4 regions of the Pseudoalteromonas sp. MelDa3 genome follow, and region 3 is predicted to be linked to each of the others. Evidence: predicted binding sites of a transcription regulator. Region 3 holds the regulator's gene; each other region holds the start of a gene.
What was found. Region 3 encodes sigma-54, which starts transcription at its own class of promoters, with help from an activator protein. Its sites were predicted from a motif close to GTTGGCACGNNNNTNGNNT; they were not measured.
Positions count from the first base shown of each region.

Region 1 (4,668 bases), on a different contig from region 3:
GTGCCTCCGGCACTGGTGTCTTTAATATATAAAGACGGTGGTGGTGTTCCTTTTGTTTTAGCATTTATCTTTAGTGTTGTTATTGGCATGATGGCTTATTACCCAAACCGCCATGAAAACGGTGACTTAAAAGCGCGTGAAGGCTTTTTAATTGTTGTTTTGTTTTGGCTGGTACTTGGGGCGTTTGCGTCCTTGCCGCTTATATTTTTACAAGAACCTAATTTATCGCTCGCCGATGCGGTGTTTGAAGCATTCTCTGGCTTAACAACAACAGGCGCTACAGTACTTACCGGTATTGAGTACTTACCCAAGTCGGTGTTGTTTTATCGCCAGCAACTCCAGTGGTTTGGCGGTATGGGTATAATCGTACTCGCTGTTGCTATACTCCCCATGCTAGGTGTTGGTGGTATGCAGTTATATCGCGCTGAAATACCTGGGCCTGTAAAAGATTCCAAAATGACCCCGCGAATTGCCGATACAGCAAAGCACCTTTGGTATATTTATGTGTCACTGACTATTGCTTGTATGCTGGCTTATTGGGCAGCAGGGATGGAGTGGTTTGATGCGATATGTCATGCATTCTCAACGGTCGCGATAGGTGGTTTTTCTACTTACGATGCTTCCATGGGGCACTTTGACAGCCCTGTAATTAACTTTATTTGTGTGTTCTTTTTAATTATTGCCGCTGTTAACTTCTCCCTGCACTACGCGGCAGTGGCGAGTCGAAACGTACAAGTTTATATTCGAGACCCTGAGTTTAAGGTATTTTTGTGTATTCAATTAGCGCTGGTGGTTATTTGTTTTACCGTACTTTCCTCTAACGAAATATTTGCTAATGGCGATGAAACCCTCGATCAGGCGTTATTTCAGGCTGTTTCTATGAGTACAACAGCAGGCTTTGCTACTGATAACTTTTCAACATGGCCTTTGTTTTTACCTATTTTACTTATATTTTCGAGCTTTATTGGTGGCTGTGCAGGCTCTACTGGTGGTGGTATGAAAGTAGTGCGCGTGTTCTTACTGTACTTGCAGGGTGTGCGTGAGCTTAATCGTTTGGTGCACCCACGGGCTATATATTCAATCAAGCTGGGTCGAAAGGCGTTGCCAGACAAAGTAGTAGAAGCCGTGTGGGGATTTTTCTCTGCATATGCGTTGGTGTTTATTATTATTATGTTAGCGCTTATGGGCACGGGTATGGATAACATAACTGCGTTCTCAGCCACTGCGGCTTGTTTAAATAACTTAGGTCCAGGTCTGGGGGATGTAGCATCGCATTATGGCGCTATAACCGATGGTGCTAAATGGTTGCTTACCATTGCAATGGTGTTTGGTCGTTTAGAAATATTTACTTTATTAGTGTTATTTACGCCTACTTTTTGGCGTGGATAAACGAGCGGCTTAAGTTTTAAATTACGAACTATTGGGAAAGGGATATGCCAACAAATTTAGAAAAGCTAAAGCATATAAGTGTAGGCAGCTTAGTCGACCTAGAAATATTAACACCTACAAGCAGTAAGCGTGTTAAAACTGAATTAGTTGGTTTACTCGATAAACAGTTTATTATTTTAAATTATCCCAATGCAAAGCGTTTACCTGCGGCGAGTGACTATTTACGTGATGGCGTAATGGTTGTTGTAAGAGCGCTTATTGAAGGTAGTGGTGGGCAAGTTATTGCGTTTCGCCAGCAAATTATGTCGGTAGCCTCTCATCCCGCTAAACTCGTGTTTATAAACTTTCCAAAGCAAGTGCAGTTATTTGCGCTACGCTCACAAACACGCATACCTACCTTATTACCTGCAAAGCTAAAACTAAGTGACGATAGGGTACTTGAAGGCCTTATTAAAGACATTTCACTCACTGGTGTAATGTTTGATATTAGAGGCGATCAGCAAGTTGAAAGTATTAAAGATATGCAATGCACTGTCGTACTTAATAGCAGTGATAAAGATTTTGAAGGTGAAATTTGCAGTGTTAAAGAGCATGCCGCAGGTGTGCACTGTGGAATTAAGCTACTAGCAAGCGAGGATGAAATGAAAGCCTTTATGAAAGAGCATTTTATAGACCCTTCTGCGCTTGAGCCTACCGTTGAATAAATAGGTTTTCGCTTATTTGCAACAAAAAGGCATTTTACGTCAGTATTTATAAAATGTTTTTTTCTCTTTCATAATTAAAATTATTATTTAAATAAAACAAATGATTACGTATTATTTTTTACAGCTTATTTTTTGTTATTAAAGCTTCCTCGTTAAAATTTATCTCAATTATTCTTTTAAATCCCTCCTTTTAAAACCATACATTTAAAAATGTATCTTTTTATATAAACATAACTATATGTTTTTAATGGTTTTAATGTAGACCCTTTAAAACGTGTTGCTAAAGGGCAACAATGATTATTCTAAAAACGCCTTCTTGTTGTACGTTTTGAATTTAACTCATTGAAAATTATTGACTTTTAAATGTTGGCATCTAAGTTGTAATAGTCTAAGTGTACTGAACGAAATCGTGATTCAAAGTGAAATACTTAATCGCACACACATAAATTTGAAGGATACATATTATGAAAAGCATTAATAAAACTTTAGCACTTATCGCTATTGCATCTTCTTCAGCCGCTTTTGCTGCAACAGATTTTGACACACTGGATGTAGACGGCAGTGGCACAATTAGCCAAGCAGAAGCATCAGTTGATGCAAAGCTAATGAGCATGTTTTCTGAGCTTGATACTGACCAAAATGGTGAGTTATCAAAAGAAGAATTTTCAGAAGCTTAATTAAAAAGTATTTATCCTGAGTTGCCAAAGACAACCTAAGTAGGCAAGGGAGCTTACGAAAGAGGATAACTAGGAAGTGAAAAATTACGTTTTAAGTTAAACGAAGCAATTTTTTTGATAGAACATTGAAGGATTAAGTTATGAAACATTTAAATAAAGCATTAGCACTTATAGTACTAGCATCTTCTTCCGCTGCATTTGCAGCATCAGATTTTGACAGCCTTGATATCGATGGTAGCGGCACAATTAGCCCAAGCGAAGCGGCAGTCGATACCGATTTAATGGCTGAATTTATTGAGCTAGATACCGACGGTAGCGGCGAGCTTTCTAAAGAAGAATTCGCTAATTACTAATTACTAATTACTAATTACTAATTAATCTTTTCAGATTAAACATTTTTCACAGTCAGGGATCTTTGAAAAGGACTTCCCATATTACTAGGAATATTATTATGAAAACATTAAATACAACACTTGTAGTTATCGTTTTAGCATCTTCATCAGCAGCATATGCCGCAGTAGATTTTGCCTCTTTTGATGCAGATGGTAACGGTGCTATTACAATGGAAGAAGCAAAGGTTAACCCTCAGCTTGTAAAGATTTTTGATGATTTGGATACTGATGGTAATGGTGAAATCTCTAAAGAAGAGTTTTCAAAAGTACAGTAATCAATATTTAAGCATACTCCATTAAAGCCGCCTTAGTCAGCGGCTTTTTTGTGTATTAAATTAACTGATTAGAGTAACTAGTTAAAGGAATATAGCACTTACTTGGAATAGTTTTTCTACAACGGTAATGTGTTTTTTGTCGATTAAAAACATGATGACATGATCGCCCGACATAATAATTGTATCATCGTGAGCTATCAGCACATCGTCATTACGTACTATTGCCCCAATGGTTGTACCTGCAGGAAGTTTTATGTCGGCAATCGCACGACCAACCACTTTAGATGTGTTTTCATCACCATGAGCAACCGCTTCAATGGCTTCCGCTGCGCCTTTACGCAGTGAATACACGTTAACAATATCACCACGGCGTACGTGCGTTAATAACGCTGATATAGTTGCTTGTTGTGGCGATATGGCAATATCTATTTCGCCGCCTTGTACCAAATCAACGTAAGCTCCACGTTGAATAAGTACCATGGTTTTTTGTGCGCCCATACGTTTTGCAAGCATGGCCGACATAATGTTTGCTTCATCGTCGTTAGTTACGGCAATAAATACATCGACTTGTTCAATATGCTCTTCTGAGAGCAGTTCTTGATCAGATGCGTCACCACAAAAAACGACCGTGTTATCGAGCATTTCTGAGAGTTGCTCGGCACGTTCTTTACTGCGTTCAATTAGTTTAACGGTGTGGTTTTTTTCAAGTGAGCGGGCAAGGCCTGCCCCAATGTTACCGCCACCAGCTATCATAATTTTTTTGTACGAACGCTCAAGTTTTTGTAGCTCGTTCATTACCGCGCGTATATGTTTTGTAGCGGCAATAAAGAATACTTCGTCATCGGCTTCAATAACGGTGGTACCCAGTGGTTTGATTGCTTTACCTTGACGATAAATAGCGGCAACACGAGTTTCTACATTAGGAATATGTTCTTTAAGTGCAGATAACGCATAACCTACTAATAAACCCCCATAGTAAGCTTTTACGGCTACTAACGAGAGCATGCCATCAGCAAACTGCAATACTTGCAGAGCACCAGGGTAGTCAATTAAACGGCGAATATACTTAGTGACCAGTGCTTCGGGGGCAATGTAATGATCGATTGGTAAATCATCGTTTTGAAATAGTTTTTCGCGGTATTTTAAATATTGCTCTGAGCGAATGCGGGCAATTTTAGTGGGCGTTTTAAAAATACTGTACGCCACTTGGCATGCAACCATGTTCACTTCA
Region 1 is NZ_PJBR01000011.1:42,224-46,891, forward strand. Features, by position in the region: gene CXF89_RS04405 (TrkH family potassium uptake protein) at 1-1,389, shown strand, start outside; gene CXF89_RS04410 (flagellar brake domain-containing protein) at 1,434-2,093, shown strand; gene CXF89_RS04415 (EF-hand domain-containing protein) at 2,558-2,770, shown strand; gene CXF89_RS04420 (EF-hand domain-containing protein) at 2,911-3,123, shown strand; gene CXF89_RS04425 (EF-hand domain-containing protein) at 3,222-3,437, shown strand; gene trkA (Trk system potassium transporter TrkA) at 3,519-4,668, opposite strand, start outside.
Region 1: the regulator sigma-54 is predicted to act here: its motif matches at 2,459-2,477, upstream of CXF89_RS04415 (EF-hand domain-containing protein).

Region 2 (4,668 bases), on a different contig from region 3:
TGTCACGAATTACGGCTTCGGCTTCTTTATCAATGTTAGTTACTAAGTCGTTAGCGCCTTTTTGTTGCACTTCAACTTTTGATAAATCTTCACTTGCGCGAAGTAAAATTTTGCCTGCGTTGCGCGCAGCGCGAACCGCAATGTTTAACATTGGATGCATGGTATTACCTTTGGGTTGTAAAAGAACGTTTATATATTTCAGCCGGCGTATTTTAGCGACTTTTGACATAAAGTAAACAATAAACCCCAAATACTTATGTTTGTTTTTTATGCAAGATTGAAATGTGTATATATTTTTAAAAAATAATAATGAGCAATTAATAAGTCATTATGTTCCTTTATGTGTTTATTAAATCGAATTAATTTTAAATAACGCTTTACCTAAAGTTAGCTTGAGGTTTTATCGTGCTCCTAACTTAATTGATAGGACAACATTATGCATTTAGAGCACGTAAACTTAGTCGCGAGTGATATAGATAGCATGCTTAAATTTTATCGCGCTGTATTTCCACATTGGTCGATTAGAAGTGAGGGCAGAGGCGATTGGCATGGAAAACCAAGACGCTGGGTACACTTTGGAGATGACACGCATTACATTGCGATAAGCGATCATGGTGAGGGTGAAAACAGAAACTTATCGGGTCATCAAGTTGGTTTTGCACACTTTGCTTATGTAACTAGTAACTTAAATGAAGTAGTAGCACGCTTAAATAAAACGGGTTTTGGGATAAGTAAGCAAGGTAGTGAGAACCCTTTTAGAAAGAATGTTTATTTTATTGACCCCGCAGGGTTTGAAGTAGAATTTGTAGAATATTTAAGTGATATCCCAAGTGAGCGAAATAACGATTTATAATAGGTTAAGCACCGCAAAGTGCGGTGCTTAACGAGGCTTTATGAACGATTATTTCCAGCGCCAAGTTGTGTTTTTAGCTCATTAGCAAAGCTCATAAATTTTTCTTTAATTGTGCGCTTTATTTTTACTTCGACTGAGCCCATTACTGCCTTTCCTTCAATATGAATAGTAGGACCTTGGCGTTTGTTAAGCGACACAGATTTATTTTCAAGGCTACTTAAAATACAAAACATTTTAGACACTACATTTACATGCTCTGGTACGTAAATCTCATCACTACCAAAAATACAGTTAACGTGAATAGTTACATTTTGATGCGCAAAAATGGCATCGGTAAAATCTAGCACCACCGATCCCATAAAGTTACTCAAATATATATTCTTTGGCACGACCCACTGACCGCTTCGCTCGTTAGAGCCTAAAATGCTGCGTAATGTAAAATCATCATCACTGTTTTGTTGTGCACTATAATGTGGTGTAAATTGCGATTGTTTTTCTGCTTTATATTGCTGATCAGTATTAAGTGTTAAATCTTCTACTAAGGCTAAAAGAGCTTCGTTATTAGGTGCATCCATCGCGTTATCTAAGCGTCTCTCAAATGCATCAACAGAAATAACCCCATGACTGTAATTATAAATTAATTGATCAATTACTTGTTCGCGTACTTGCTCTATTGGGCGGTCTTCGACTTTTACAGACATGGGGCATTCCTTATTATATTTACTATTAATACAGCTCTTGATGTTTATATGCAAAGCACGCACCAAATATAATAACCTTAATTATCAATGATTTAATTTTAAATGATGTTTTATGTTTTGTTATATTAACGATAGATTAACCAAAAATGCAATTATCTAGTTATTTTCACTATTTGAGAAAGTTTTACCGAGTAGCCTGTAAATAGTTACACAGCTATAGATAGTGCCTTATCCCAAAATTACATCAAGTTATTGAAATATATATATAAATAAAGTTGGCCTAAAGCTCGCATTAGTTAAAGTGTCTTTAATCAAAAGGAGAAAGATTATGAAAACATTTAACAAATCTATTATCGCAGCTCTAGTTCTTGGTACTACGGCTATGGGTGCCCAAGCAAACAGCTGGGAAAACGAAAGTAAAGATGCTTGGATTGATGGTAAGGCAGAAACAGTTCTACTTATGAACACTAATCTAAACAACTTTGACATTAACACTGATGTAAAAAATGGCAAGGTAGTACTTACAGGTAAAGTTAATAGCGAGCTTGATAAAGAGCTAGCAGAAGAACTTGTACTTAGCCTAGATGGCGTATCTGATGTTGAAAACAGCCTTACCGTTGTTAAAAGCATGGACACAAAAGATAGAAGCAAAGACATGATGGACGATGATGATAACGACTTAACGGACGCTAAAATCACCACTGTAATCACAACTCGCTTCCTGTTTGATTCAGAAGTTGGTGGTACAGACATCGATGTTGATACCGACAACGGTGTAGTAACTCTGAATGGCTCAGTAGAGTCTGAAGCTGAAAAGCAGCTAGCAGTTGAAATTGCTAAAAATGCTGAAGATGTTCGTGACGTAGTTGATAAACTATCTATTACTGCTGAATAACACAGTATAGTTAAGGCCCACTAACACTGGGCTTTACGCCTTTTTAATGCTTAATTTAAATGGAGTTTAATCATGGATATTATTCGTATAATACTTTCAGTTTTATTGCCGCCATTAGGTGTATTTTTGCAAGTTGGCTTAGGTATGCATTTTTGGTTAAATATTGTATTAACACTGTTAGGTTATTTCCCAGGGTTAATACATGCAATCTACATTATTGCGAAAAAATAATGACAGATTATATATTGTGTAAGCCGACTACTGAGGTTTAGCTAAATAAAAACTTCAGTACTGATCGGCTCACAATATCAGTTTTTAAAGTAAATATTTTTTATCAAAATCTAATTTTTAATTGACTCAAACTAAGTGATTTATTTCTTGTAACTCACTCCCAACATTCCCTCAGCCACACCTATCGTTTACTTCAATTAAGCTTTCTAACTAACAGCAGTGTTCTGATTCTGTATTGATGCCATTTAGGAAGTCTTTAACATTAGTTTGTTTATATATCTACAATACGCGATTAATTACTCTATTATTAAGTGGCAATATTACCATCACTTCTAGTGTTATCATTAAACCAAGTTTTTACGCATATTGAGGTAGCTAATTGAATATTCGACTTATACTGTCAGGCGTTGTGTCATTCGTTTTTTATTTTAGTTGGGCCTACTGGGCAAATAGTTCGGCAGATATTGCTAAATCTGTCACGTTTCAAGCTGCATTAGTACAAGGTTTGTATAGTGGATTTGTAACGCTGTTTTTTACTTTTATTTTAGAAAAGGTCGTCAACAAGTATAAGTCTAGTTATGTAACGCTTGCGTTTGTAACTCCAATTATTTGTATGTTTCATTCTAAAACACCACAAAACGTAGCAATACGACAAAGCTTCAATAATGCAATTAACTCTAGCGCCTCGTATTTAGGTAACAAAAAAATAGCAGGTGTACTTTTTGCACCTATTATTCCGATTACTGTTCAATCGAGCTTAGTGATTATGGTGAATGTAATTAATCAGACACCTAATTTGGCACTTACAGTAGCCCCAAGCATATTTTTTACAGCCTTGTATGCCTACACATATATGTTAGCTTTACTTAAAAAAGTAGAGCGTTAAATATAAAAGACTACATGTGGGGGGAAGGTTTTTATAATTTAATGCAGAAAATATCATGGGAAATATCTTACATTTTATGCTTATACCCACCTAAAAGATTACTATTTAAGCAGTTAGCTTACTGATTGTTAAAATAAAGGTGTTTGGTAGTGACAAGCACCTAAAAAGTTTTTATACTGCAACCCGCTTTAGTCGCTCTGTGACTGAACGCTTCAAAAATTAACTGCCTAGCAGTTATATAAAAGTTGGCCCCTTAGCTCAGTTGGTTAGAGCACACGACTCATAATCGTTAGGTCCCCAGTTCGAGTCTGGGAGGGGCCACCACTTTTACAAACTTTCCAAAAAAATACCTACTCAAATTATTTAATGCTACATGAATTTAATATCGTGTAATTTATTATTCTTTATTTACCCCTAATAATAAATATAATTTAAATAAAGTTAATCCATAGATTAAGCTAAGCTTTCTTAAATTTGAAAGAGTGCGAATGCACTATTAAATTCCAGCGTTAGATCGGACGCTATTCATGCTCTGTCTTGTAAATAATAATGAGCTGCATCTGATTTCAGAATACAAAAAAAGCCCCTATTGGGGCTTTTTACTTGCTAGTGTTTACTTCTATTGCTCAAAACTACAAGAGTTAACTAATTTTTACGGTATATCTCATGCTCAATATCGTAAATATTTACGCTTAGGCTGTCTGATGCTCTGCAGTATGTTTTTAAGCATGAAAGTAGCAGTTCGCTTAACATTTGTTTTTGCTCAATTGAGCGCCCAGCCAATATATGTACCGCGATATGTATAAACCCTGATTTTCCTGCGCCAAGTTGATATTGCTGATAAGCAATAGCGCGTGTTTTGATGGTTTCTAATTCAAATAAGTTACTTTCGAAAGCGGTAGTGTGAATTTTTTCTACGAGAACTTGTGGTAATACAGGGAGGTCTTCTGAGTGTTCAATAATAATGTGCGGCATTTAGGCGTTTCCTATTATGAGTTACTGCATGAGCGAGAGTTAATTGTATCAAATACAACAGGGTTCGCTAAACCCTGAGCTATCTAAAATCTTTACTTTAAACTAATTTAGTCGTATTTATTTTTGA
Region 2 is NZ_PJBR01000008.1:82,984-87,651, forward strand. Features, by position in the region: gene suhB (inositol-1-monophosphatase) at 1-160, opposite strand, end outside; gene CXF89_RS02980 (VOC family protein) at 437-853, shown strand; gene CXF89_RS02985 (LiaF domain-containing protein) at 892-1,554, opposite strand; gene CXF89_RS02990 (BON domain-containing protein) at 1,883-2,449, shown strand; gene CXF89_RS02995 (YqaE/Pmp3 family membrane protein) at 2,522-2,680, shown strand; gene CXF89_RS03000 (hypothetical protein) at 3,060-3,566, shown strand; tRNA gene CXF89_RS03005 (tRNA-Ile) at 3,814-3,890, shown strand; gene CXF89_RS03010 (5-carboxymethyl-2-hydroxymuconate Delta-isomerase) at 4,212-4,541, opposite strand.
Region 2: the regulator sigma-54 is predicted to act here: its motif matches at 1,829-1,847, upstream of CXF89_RS02990 (BON domain-containing protein).

Region 3 (4,668 bases):
AATTAGGTTTTACGTTTTTTGAAAAACCTATTTTTACTTTATATAACGAAAAGCAAACGTGGCAAATAAATGCAGACGAAGCAACATTATACGAAGACAAACAATTAATTTTAGAAGGCAATGTGGTTGCCAAAAACTTAACCGATAACGCCATGATAGACAAAATCAATGCTGATAATATTCAGGTAGATATAAAGCTATTAACAATGCGTTCGGAGCAACCCGTTATCATCACTGGACCCAATTTAAAAATCACTGGTAAAGGCCTAGAAGCCGACTTAAAAACCGAAGTGATAAAACTAATTAACCATACGCGAACCATATATTATGACCAATAAAATATTAAAATCACTTATTATTCCTACACTTATACTAGCGTTTAATAGTAGTGCTGCAGAGCAAAATACGCAACCGGCTGCAAATCAAATTTCAATAAGCGCCGATAAGCAAGAAGGTCAATTAAAAGCTAATGTCGGGATTTTTGAGAAAAACGTTGAAATTATTCACGGTAATCGCCGTATCACAGCCGACCGCTTAGAAGTACATAAACGCGATGAACTTGGTGATAATAAACAATTATTAATTGCTACAGGTAGCCCTGCGTACTTTGAAGAAAAGCAATCAGATGGCACGACTATGAGCGCCAGTGCTGACGAAGTACGTTATGATGTATCTAAGCGTTTTTTAACGCTTGTTGGTAATGCACAAGTATCGCAAGCGGGACAAAAAATAAATGCTAAAAGCATTACCTACGATATAGAGCAGCAGCTAATCAGTGCCGAAAAAGATGAAAACTCAACTGACCGCGTTCACACAATTTTAGTGCCAATCGAGACTAAAAAAAGTAAAAAAAGCGACAAAGGTCAACCATGAGTACATTAAAAGCTGAACTATTAGCAAAGAGCTATAAAGGCCGTGAAGTTGTAAAAAACGTCGGCCTTGAAGTCAAAGCTGGCAGTATTGTTGGCTTACTTGGCCCTAACGGTGCAGGTAAAACCACCACGTTTTATATGATAGTAGGACTTGTACCTAGCGACAAAGGTAAAATATCGATAGACGATAACGATATTACTCTTTTACCTATGCATAGTCGTGCTAGATTAGGCATTGGCTACTTACCGCAAGAGTCTTCAATATTCAGAAAGCTGACTGTTTATCAAAACTTAATGGCCATTTTAGAAACGCGCAAAGAGTTAAATAAACAAGCTAGAGAAGACACTCTCGATAAATTATTAGATGAATTTAGCATACAACACATTCGTGATAGCCAAGGTATGGCATTGTCAGGAGGCGAACGTCGTCGTGTTGAAATAGCACGTGCGCTGGCAGCAGATCCTAAATTTATATTACTGGATGAACCATTTGCAGGTGTTGACCCGATTTCGGTATTAGACATAAAGAAAATAATAGAACATCTTAAAAATCGTGGGATTGGTGTATTAATTACCGATCATAACGTAAGAGAAACCCTTGATGTTTGTGAAAAAGCCTACATTGTTTCTCATGGGGAGCTGATTGCATCAGGTACTCCAGAACACGTATTAAATGATAAAACAGTACGCGATGTTTACTTAGGCGAGCAATTTAGGCTGTAACATTTACGCCATGTCTTTAAGCATCTGCTAGTATTAATTATAACAACATAAAAGGATTGTTAGAGATACATGAGGCAATCACTACAGCTGCGCATGGGCCAGCAACTTACAATGACTCCACAGCTGCAACAAGCTATTCGTTTGTTGCAACTCAGTACATTGGATCTCCAGCAAGAAATACAAGAAGCTCTCGACAGCAACCCGCTATTAGAGGTTGAAGAAGCAGACTATTCAGAAGACGCTGCAGGTAAAAACGAGCAAAAAGCAGATACAGATGACATAACTGTTAGCGCATCTGCCGATGATGCTCCAAGTGAATACGAACAAGATAGTGGTGAAGCACTTGCAAAAGACACGCTAAGTGACGACATGGCTATGGATGTTAGTTGGGATGAGTACATGAGTGCCGCCCCAGCAGCATCATCGGGTCCGATGCCTGAAGACGAATCAATATACCAAGGCGCCTCTACTGAAACGCTCCATGAGTATTTAATGTGGCAGTTACAACTAACGCCATTTAGCCCTACAGACGAAGCTATTGCTATTGCGATTGTAGAAGCCGTCGATGATTCAGGTATTTTAACACTAAGCTGCGAAGAGATTTTAGAAAGCTTTAATCAAGAAAACGAAGATGATAACGAAGTCGAACTTGATGAAATTGAAGCTGTATTAAAACGCATCCAACTGTTTGATCCTGTTGGTATTGCTGCACGTAGTTTACAAGAGTGTTTGTGTATTCAGCTTAACCAGTTTGATAAAGAAACACCTTACATTAATGAAACAAAAATGATTTTAACCGAGCATATTGATTTATTAGCTGCTCGTGACTATCGTACATTAATGAAGAAAACTAAGCTCAAAGAAGAAGAGCTTAAGGAAGTAATGACATTAATACATACTCTTAGCCCTAAACCTGCAGATACTATTGTAAGAGAAGAATCTGAGTATGTTATTCCTGATGTGTCAGTTAAAAAAATTAAAGGCCGCTGGGTTGTTGAGTTAAACCCAGACAGCATGCCTAAAATTCGTGTTAATAGCCAATACGCGGCAATGTCTCGCACTGTAAAATCCAGTGGTGACAGCCAGTTTATTCGCTCGCATTTACAAGAAGCTAAATGGTTTATTAAAAGCTTAGAAAGTAGAAACGACACGCTATTAAAAGTAACAAATTGTATTGTTAAGCAACAACAAGGCTTTTTTGAACACGGTCCTGAAGCCATGAAACCAATGGTTTTAAATGATGTTGCTGAAATGGTAGAAATGCACGAATCAACAATTTCGCGCGTAACAACCCAAAAGTATATGCACACACCCCGTGGTATATTTGAGCTTAAATATTTTTTCTCAAGCCATGTAAGCACCGAAAACGGTGGTGAATGTTCATCTACAGCAATCCGTGCGCTTATCCGAAAATTAATCGCAGCAGAAAACTCAGCAAAACCATTGAGTGATAGCAAAATAGCGGATATATTGGCTGAGCAAGGAATTAAAGTAGCGAGACGTACAATCGCAAAATACCGCGAATCTCTGGCTATTCCACCGTCAAATCAACGTAAAAGTTTGATTTAAGACGCAAAAAAAAGAGGGTAATGCTTATGCAACTAAACTTAACTGGTCGTCACGTAGAATTAACCGATTCACTAAGAGACTATATTAATACCAAATTTGCGAAGCTAGAAAGACACTCTGATCATATTAATAATGTTCATGTCATTCTCGATGTAGAAAAATTAAATCAAAAAGCAGAAGCCACCATACACGTAAGCGGTGCTGAGTTATTTGCCTCTACAGAACATCAAGATATGTATGCCGCCATTGACTCGTTGATCGACAAGCTCGATCGACAAGTAATTAAACACAAAGAGAAGCTTGCTCGACACTAATATGATGAAATTAAGCTCACTTATATGCCAGGACTGCAGCAAAGCTGCGGTCCTTTTTAATAGCAAAAAAAGAATTTTAGAGTTCATTAGCGAACTTGCTCACGACAAACTTCCGTATTTACCGCAACAAGATATTCTTAATGCTTTAATGAGCAGAGAAAAATTGGGTAGTACAGGTATAGGGCGTGGCATTGCCATTCCTCATGGAAGAATGAGCGGTGCAGAAGAGCCTTTGGCTTTAGTACTCGTTAGCGAAACTCCAATAAATTTTGATGCAATCGATAATCGCCCTGTTGATATTTTCGTCGCACTCATCGTACCAGATGGCGATAACCAGCAGCACTTAAAGACTCTAGCAACTATTGCTGATAAACTAAACAACAAAGATTTTTGTAAACAGTTACGCAGTGCAAAATCAGATGCTGAGCTTTACCAAGTTATTGTCAATCAATCATAGTTTTATAAAGGGTGTTAAATGGAGTTAATTATCATAAGCGGCCGTTCTGGTTCTGGAAAGTCGGTTGCTTTACGCGTTGTAGAAGATTTAGGTTATTATTGCGTAGATAATATTCCAGTTAACTTGCTTCCTTCATTAGTTCGCAGTGTGTCTGATAGCTACGATAAAATTGCTGTTAGCATTGATGTGCGGAACATCCCTAAACAACAAGATGAATTTAACGATATTCTTGAATACTTGCCTGGCTTTGCAAAACCTACGTTATTTTATTTAGATAGCGACGATCAAACATTGATCAAACGTTTTTCTGAAACTCGTAGATTACACCCACTATCAATTGACTCGTTGCCTCTTGATTTAGCCATCAAAAAAGAAAAAGAATTACTTGATGTATTAATCACCCGCGCCGACTTTATGATAGATACGACTGATTTAAGCGTTCATCAACTTGCTGAATCTATTCGTGAAAAGATTTTAGGTAAAAAAGATAAGCAACTGATTGTCACGTTTGAATCGTTTGGTTTTAAACACGGCATACCAAAAGAAGCTGATTATGTATTTGATGCACGCTTTTTACCAAATCCACATTGGGAACCTGAATTAAAACCTTTAAATGGGTTAGATCAACCCGTTAAAGATTATTTGGCCAATCACAGCATAGTGCAAAAATTCACATGGCAAATTCAAACATTTGTACAAACGTGGTTACCGCACTTAGAGCGAAATAACCGCA
Region 3 is NZ_PJBR01000007.1:113,983-118,650, reverse strand. Features, by position in the region: gene lptC (LPS export ABC transporter periplasmic protein LptC) at 1-338, shown strand, start outside; gene lptA (lipopolysaccharide transport periplasmic protein LptA) at 328-873, shown strand; gene lptB (LPS export ABC transporter ATP-binding protein) at 870-1,595, shown strand; gene CXF89_RS02425 (RNA polymerase factor sigma-54) at 1,665-3,164, shown strand; gene hpf (ribosome hibernation promoting factor) at 3,191-3,478, shown strand; gene ptsN (PTS IIA-like nitrogen regulatory protein PtsN) at 3,483-3,935, shown strand; gene rapZ (RNase adapter RapZ) at 3,954-4,668, shown strand, end outside.

Region 4 (4,668 bases), on a different contig from region 3:
ACCTAACGCGCGCAGAATGAGCCAAGTTACTTTTGCCGAAATGCTGGAGCTGGCAAGTTTAGGCGCGAAAGTTTTGCATATTCGCTCGGTAGAAGCTGCAGGTAGACACAATGTGCCACTTAGGGTGCTTTCTAGTTTTAATCCTGATGAAGGCACATTAATAAGTTTTGAGGAGAACGATATGCCAAGCAAGGTGGTATCGGGGATTGCGTTTAATCGTGACGAATGTTTAATTAAAGTAGATGGTGTGCCAAGCGGTACGCAATATCTTTCAAAAATATTGAAACTTTTTGCTGATAATGGCATCGAAATAGATATGATTAATCAAGTTAATCATATCTTTGAAAAAATAGACTATGCTTTTACTGTGCACTCGAATGATTATCTGCAAGCACTTGAATTATTGAGCGAAGATCAAGCTCAACTCAGTGCTCAAAATATAAGCGGATTACCAACAGTCGCTAAAGTTTCTGCTGTTGGAATGGGTATGAAATCGCATTCTGGTGTAGCAAGTTTATTTTTTGATGCATTAGCGCAGGAAAATATTAATGTGGTTTTAGTCTCGACTTCTGAGATCAAAATTTCAGTTTTAATAGATGAAAAGTACCTAGAGTTGGCAGTTCGTGCATTACACAAAGCATTTTTAACAGAAAATGGATAGATTGAGAGTTTTTACTTACTTTTCAGTCTAATTTTCATTAGTATGTTTAAGCGGAATCTTATAATTTTTATTGGAACATGGGAGCAAGAGAATGCTAATACTAACTCGTAGAGTAGGTGAAACCCTAATGATTGGTGACGAAGTAACAGTTACTGTTCTAGGTGTTAAAGGAAATCAAGTTCGAATCGGTGTTAATGCACCAAAAGACGTATCAGTGCATCGTGAAGAGATTTACATGCGCATACAAGCTGAAAAGTCGAACCCTAATCCGGGCAATGCTTAATCAACACGTATACGTAGTTGAGTAATTAACTCAACTAGTCAAAAAGCCACTCACTGAGTGGCTTTTTTGTTTATAAAGGCGAGTATTTCTGGGGTTAGTATTTGTTTTGAAATGTACTGCATTCCGCTTTTATTTTTAATAATAATACCTTGCTGAGTATCTATTACTTCGCTTATGTCTTGCCAAGTTAGCTGAAAGCTTTTGTAATGATTAGCCGATTTAATGCCTTCCTCATCAAAGGTAAGTGTTACCTCAGAGCCTGACGCTCTGCTGAGCATTTGTCTGGTTACCCACCAAGGTCTGCGATAGTAAAAAGCGACGCACTCTAGTACACCTAGCATGATCATAAACGATCCTAAGTAATGATCGTTTAAAACATAAATGCCAAATAAACCAAGCGCAACGAGGAGTACAAGTAAAAAGTACTTAGGTTTGGCGCGCTTACTGTACGGGAGTGACTCATCAAAGCACTCGTAAAAGTAAGGTTTATCTAGTGTGTAGGTTGTTGTAAATGCCATATTGCCTTGCTTTAAATATCGTTTTTTTTATTTTAACAAGCTAACCGCTAAATGAGCAGCTTTATAGTCAGTGATTTTATTACAGACACAAAAAAACGGCCCTAAGGCCGTTTTTTAGCGATACAAGAAGAATTAACAGTTAGTTTCTTCAGCGTTTACGCCTTCTTTAACATTTTCACATGCATCTTCTACTTTGTTTTGCACGTCAGTTACTGCTTCGTCAATACGTTCGCCTGCGTCTTCTGCATGATTGTCTTCACAACCCATGATGAAGAAACTTGCGAATAGACCGATTAGTGCTGCTTTTACAGTTGTTGAATTCATAATGTAATTCCTTGTAAGTATTAATTAAATTTTAGTGTTTGTTAGTTGAATGCTTTATCTACCTGGGTGATTTACCACGTAGTGCACCTGAAACTAATGAGATCACTAAAAGTACTAAAAATATAAAAAATATAATTTTTGCTATACCAGCTGCGGCACCTGCGATGCCACCAAAACCTAACACTGCAGCGATTAAAGCAATAACTAAAAATGTAATTGTCCAGCGTAACATTGTTTTCTCCTTGGTTATCAAATTTGCTCACAATAACTAATGCCAGTTATATGCCAAAGTTTATTTTTGTCTTATATCAGACAGTTATGGTTTTTAACTGTGTTTTTAGTTATTAGTTAGTTAGTAATTTTTACGCTTTGTTATGTAAGTTATTCACACTGTTACAAGTTACCGGTAAATATTCACTAAAAATAATGTTTTTGGTAAGACCAATTAACAATTGATGTGTGTTTTTGTACTTATTATAAAATTTGGCGGCTATTTTTATTAAGTTGAATAGTTAATTAACAACTTCCATATAACTATTAGCTATAGTCGTTATTTTCTGTATGTATTGTAGGGCGCATGATTGCTGGGTTATGGCATGTAAATTTGTTGAGTGTTATGTTGTTTATAGTTTAATTGGTTTTACCAATTTACAAGATGTAGACAAAGCGACTAGTTTTGTTATTATCCAGTGAATAAATATTTAATTAAATCGATTTTTTATTTTCGATATGGGTTTCAAGGGGGAGAAAAATGGATATAGGTGCTCTACTCACAACGGCTGGTAGCTTAATGCTAACTGGTATGGTTGGGGTGTTTGTATTTCTGTCGATATTAATTGGTGCAGTAACGCTTATGTCTAATTTGGTGACGCGCTATAGCGAACCAGAGGCATCACCAGCTAAATCACCGTCTTTTAAATCTCAAGGTGTGCCTAATGAGCACATCGCTGCTATTAGTGCTGCCATTGCTCAGTACAAATCAAATAATAAATAAGGGGCACACACATGGCTAAATTAAAATTAACAGAATTGGTATTACGCGATGCGCACCAATCATTGCTCGCAACACGTATGCGCTTAGACGATATGCTACCTATTGCTAGCAAGCTAGATGATGCAGGTTATTGGTCTATTGAATCGTGGGGCGGTGCTACATTTGATTCGTGTATTCGTTATTTAGGCGAAGATCCTTGGGAGCGTATTCGTGCGCTTAAAAAAGCGATGCCTAATACTAAACAGCAAATGCTATTACGCGGTCAAAACCTATTAGGCTACCGCCATTACGCTGATGATGTAGTTGAAAAGTTTGTAGAACGCGCACATAAAAATGGCGTTGACGTATTTCGTATATTTGATGCAATGAACGATGTACGTAACCTAGAAACAGCGATTAAAGCGGCTATAAAAGTAGGCGCGCATGCTCAAGGTACTATTTCGTACACGGTAAGTCCTGTTCATACGCTTGATATGTGGCTGACTCTTGCTAAGCAATTAGAAGATTTAGGCTGTCACTCAATTTGTATTAAAGACATGGCGGGTTTATTAAAGCCGTACGATGCTGAAAAACTAATTAAAGCACTTAAAGAAACCGTATCGGTTCCTATCGCTATGCAGTGCCACGCTACAACTGGTTTAAGTACTGCGACTTATCAAAAAGCGATTGATGCAGGCATTGATATGCTTGATACCGCTATTTCATCTATGAGTATGACTTACGGACACACAGCAACTGAAACTATTGTATCGATAGTTGAAGGAACTGAGCGCGATACTGACCTTGATTTAAATCATCTAGAAGAAATTGCTGCTTACTTTAGAGATGTACGTAAAAAATATGCGGCATTTGAAGGTAGCTTAAAAGGGGTTGATGGTCGTATTTTACTAGCTCAAGTACCTGGTGGCATGCTTACAAACATGGAAAACCAACTTAAAGAGCAAGGCGCGGCAGATAAGCTTAATGAAGTTTTACTTGAGATCCCACGTGTACGTGAAGATCTTGGCTTTTTACCTTTAGTAACACCCACGTCGCAAATTGTAGGTACTCAAGCAGTACTTAACGTGCTAACGGGTGAGCGTTATAAAACAATTACTAAAGAAACTGCTGGCGTATTAAAAGGTGAATATGGCTTAACACCAGCACCAATGAATAAAGAGCTACAAGAGCGTGTGCTTGATGGAGCAGAGGTTATTACTTGTCGCCCTGCAGATAACATTGCACCAGAGCTTGCAACGCTTGAAGCTGAATTATTAAAAGAAGCGCAAGAGCAAGGTTTAACACTTGCTGATGAGCAAATTGATGACGTACTAACTTATGCATTATTTCCACAAGTTGGTTTGAAGTTTATTAAAAATCGTAATAACCCTGATGCATTTGAGCCTATTCCTACTGTTGAAGATAAGAGCAATAAGGTAGCACCAAAATCAGGCTCAAATAATAGTAGCGTTAAAGCTGAGCAATACAGCGTAAAAGTAGACGGTAAAGTTTACGATGTAGTTGTAGCGCAAGGTGGTGAACTCAAAGAAGTAACTTTAAAGGATTCTGAGCACATTCCTCAGTCTGCATCGGTTGCATCGGGCGAAACACTTAATGCGCCGTTAGCAGGTAATATTTTTAAAATTAAAGTAAAAGCTGGGCAAGTTGTTAACGAAGGTGATGTAGTGATTATTATGGAAGCCATGAAAATGGAAACTGAAATACGCGCTACGCATACCGGAACAATTGCTGAAGTATTAGTTGGTGAAGGCGATGCTGTAACTACCGGCGACGCTATGATTGCATTAGCTTAGGAGTAAATAGAGGATGGAAGGTATTTTAAACCTCTGGAATGCTACTGGCATTGCTAACTTTACAATCCCATCGTTGATAATGATTGCGGTAGGGT
Region 4 is NZ_PJBR01000018.1:6,523-11,190, forward strand. Features, by position in the region: gene CXF89_RS05885 (aspartate kinase) at 1-661, shown strand, start outside; gene csrA (carbon storage regulator CsrA) at 753-944, shown strand; gene CXF89_RS05895 (YcxB family protein) at 995-1,462, opposite strand; gene CXF89_RS05900 (hypothetical protein) at 1,595-1,786, opposite strand; gene CXF89_RS05905 (DUF1328 domain-containing protein) at 1,845-2,018, opposite strand; gene CXF89_RS05910 (OadG family protein) at 2,538-2,780, shown strand; gene oadA (sodium-extruding oxaloacetate decarboxylase subunit alpha) at 2,792-4,573, shown strand; gene CXF89_RS05920 (sodium ion-translocating decarboxylase subunit beta) at 4,587-4,668, shown strand, end outside.
Region 4: the regulator sigma-54 is predicted to act here: its motif matches at 2,058-2,076, upstream of CXF89_RS05905 (DUF1328 domain-containing protein).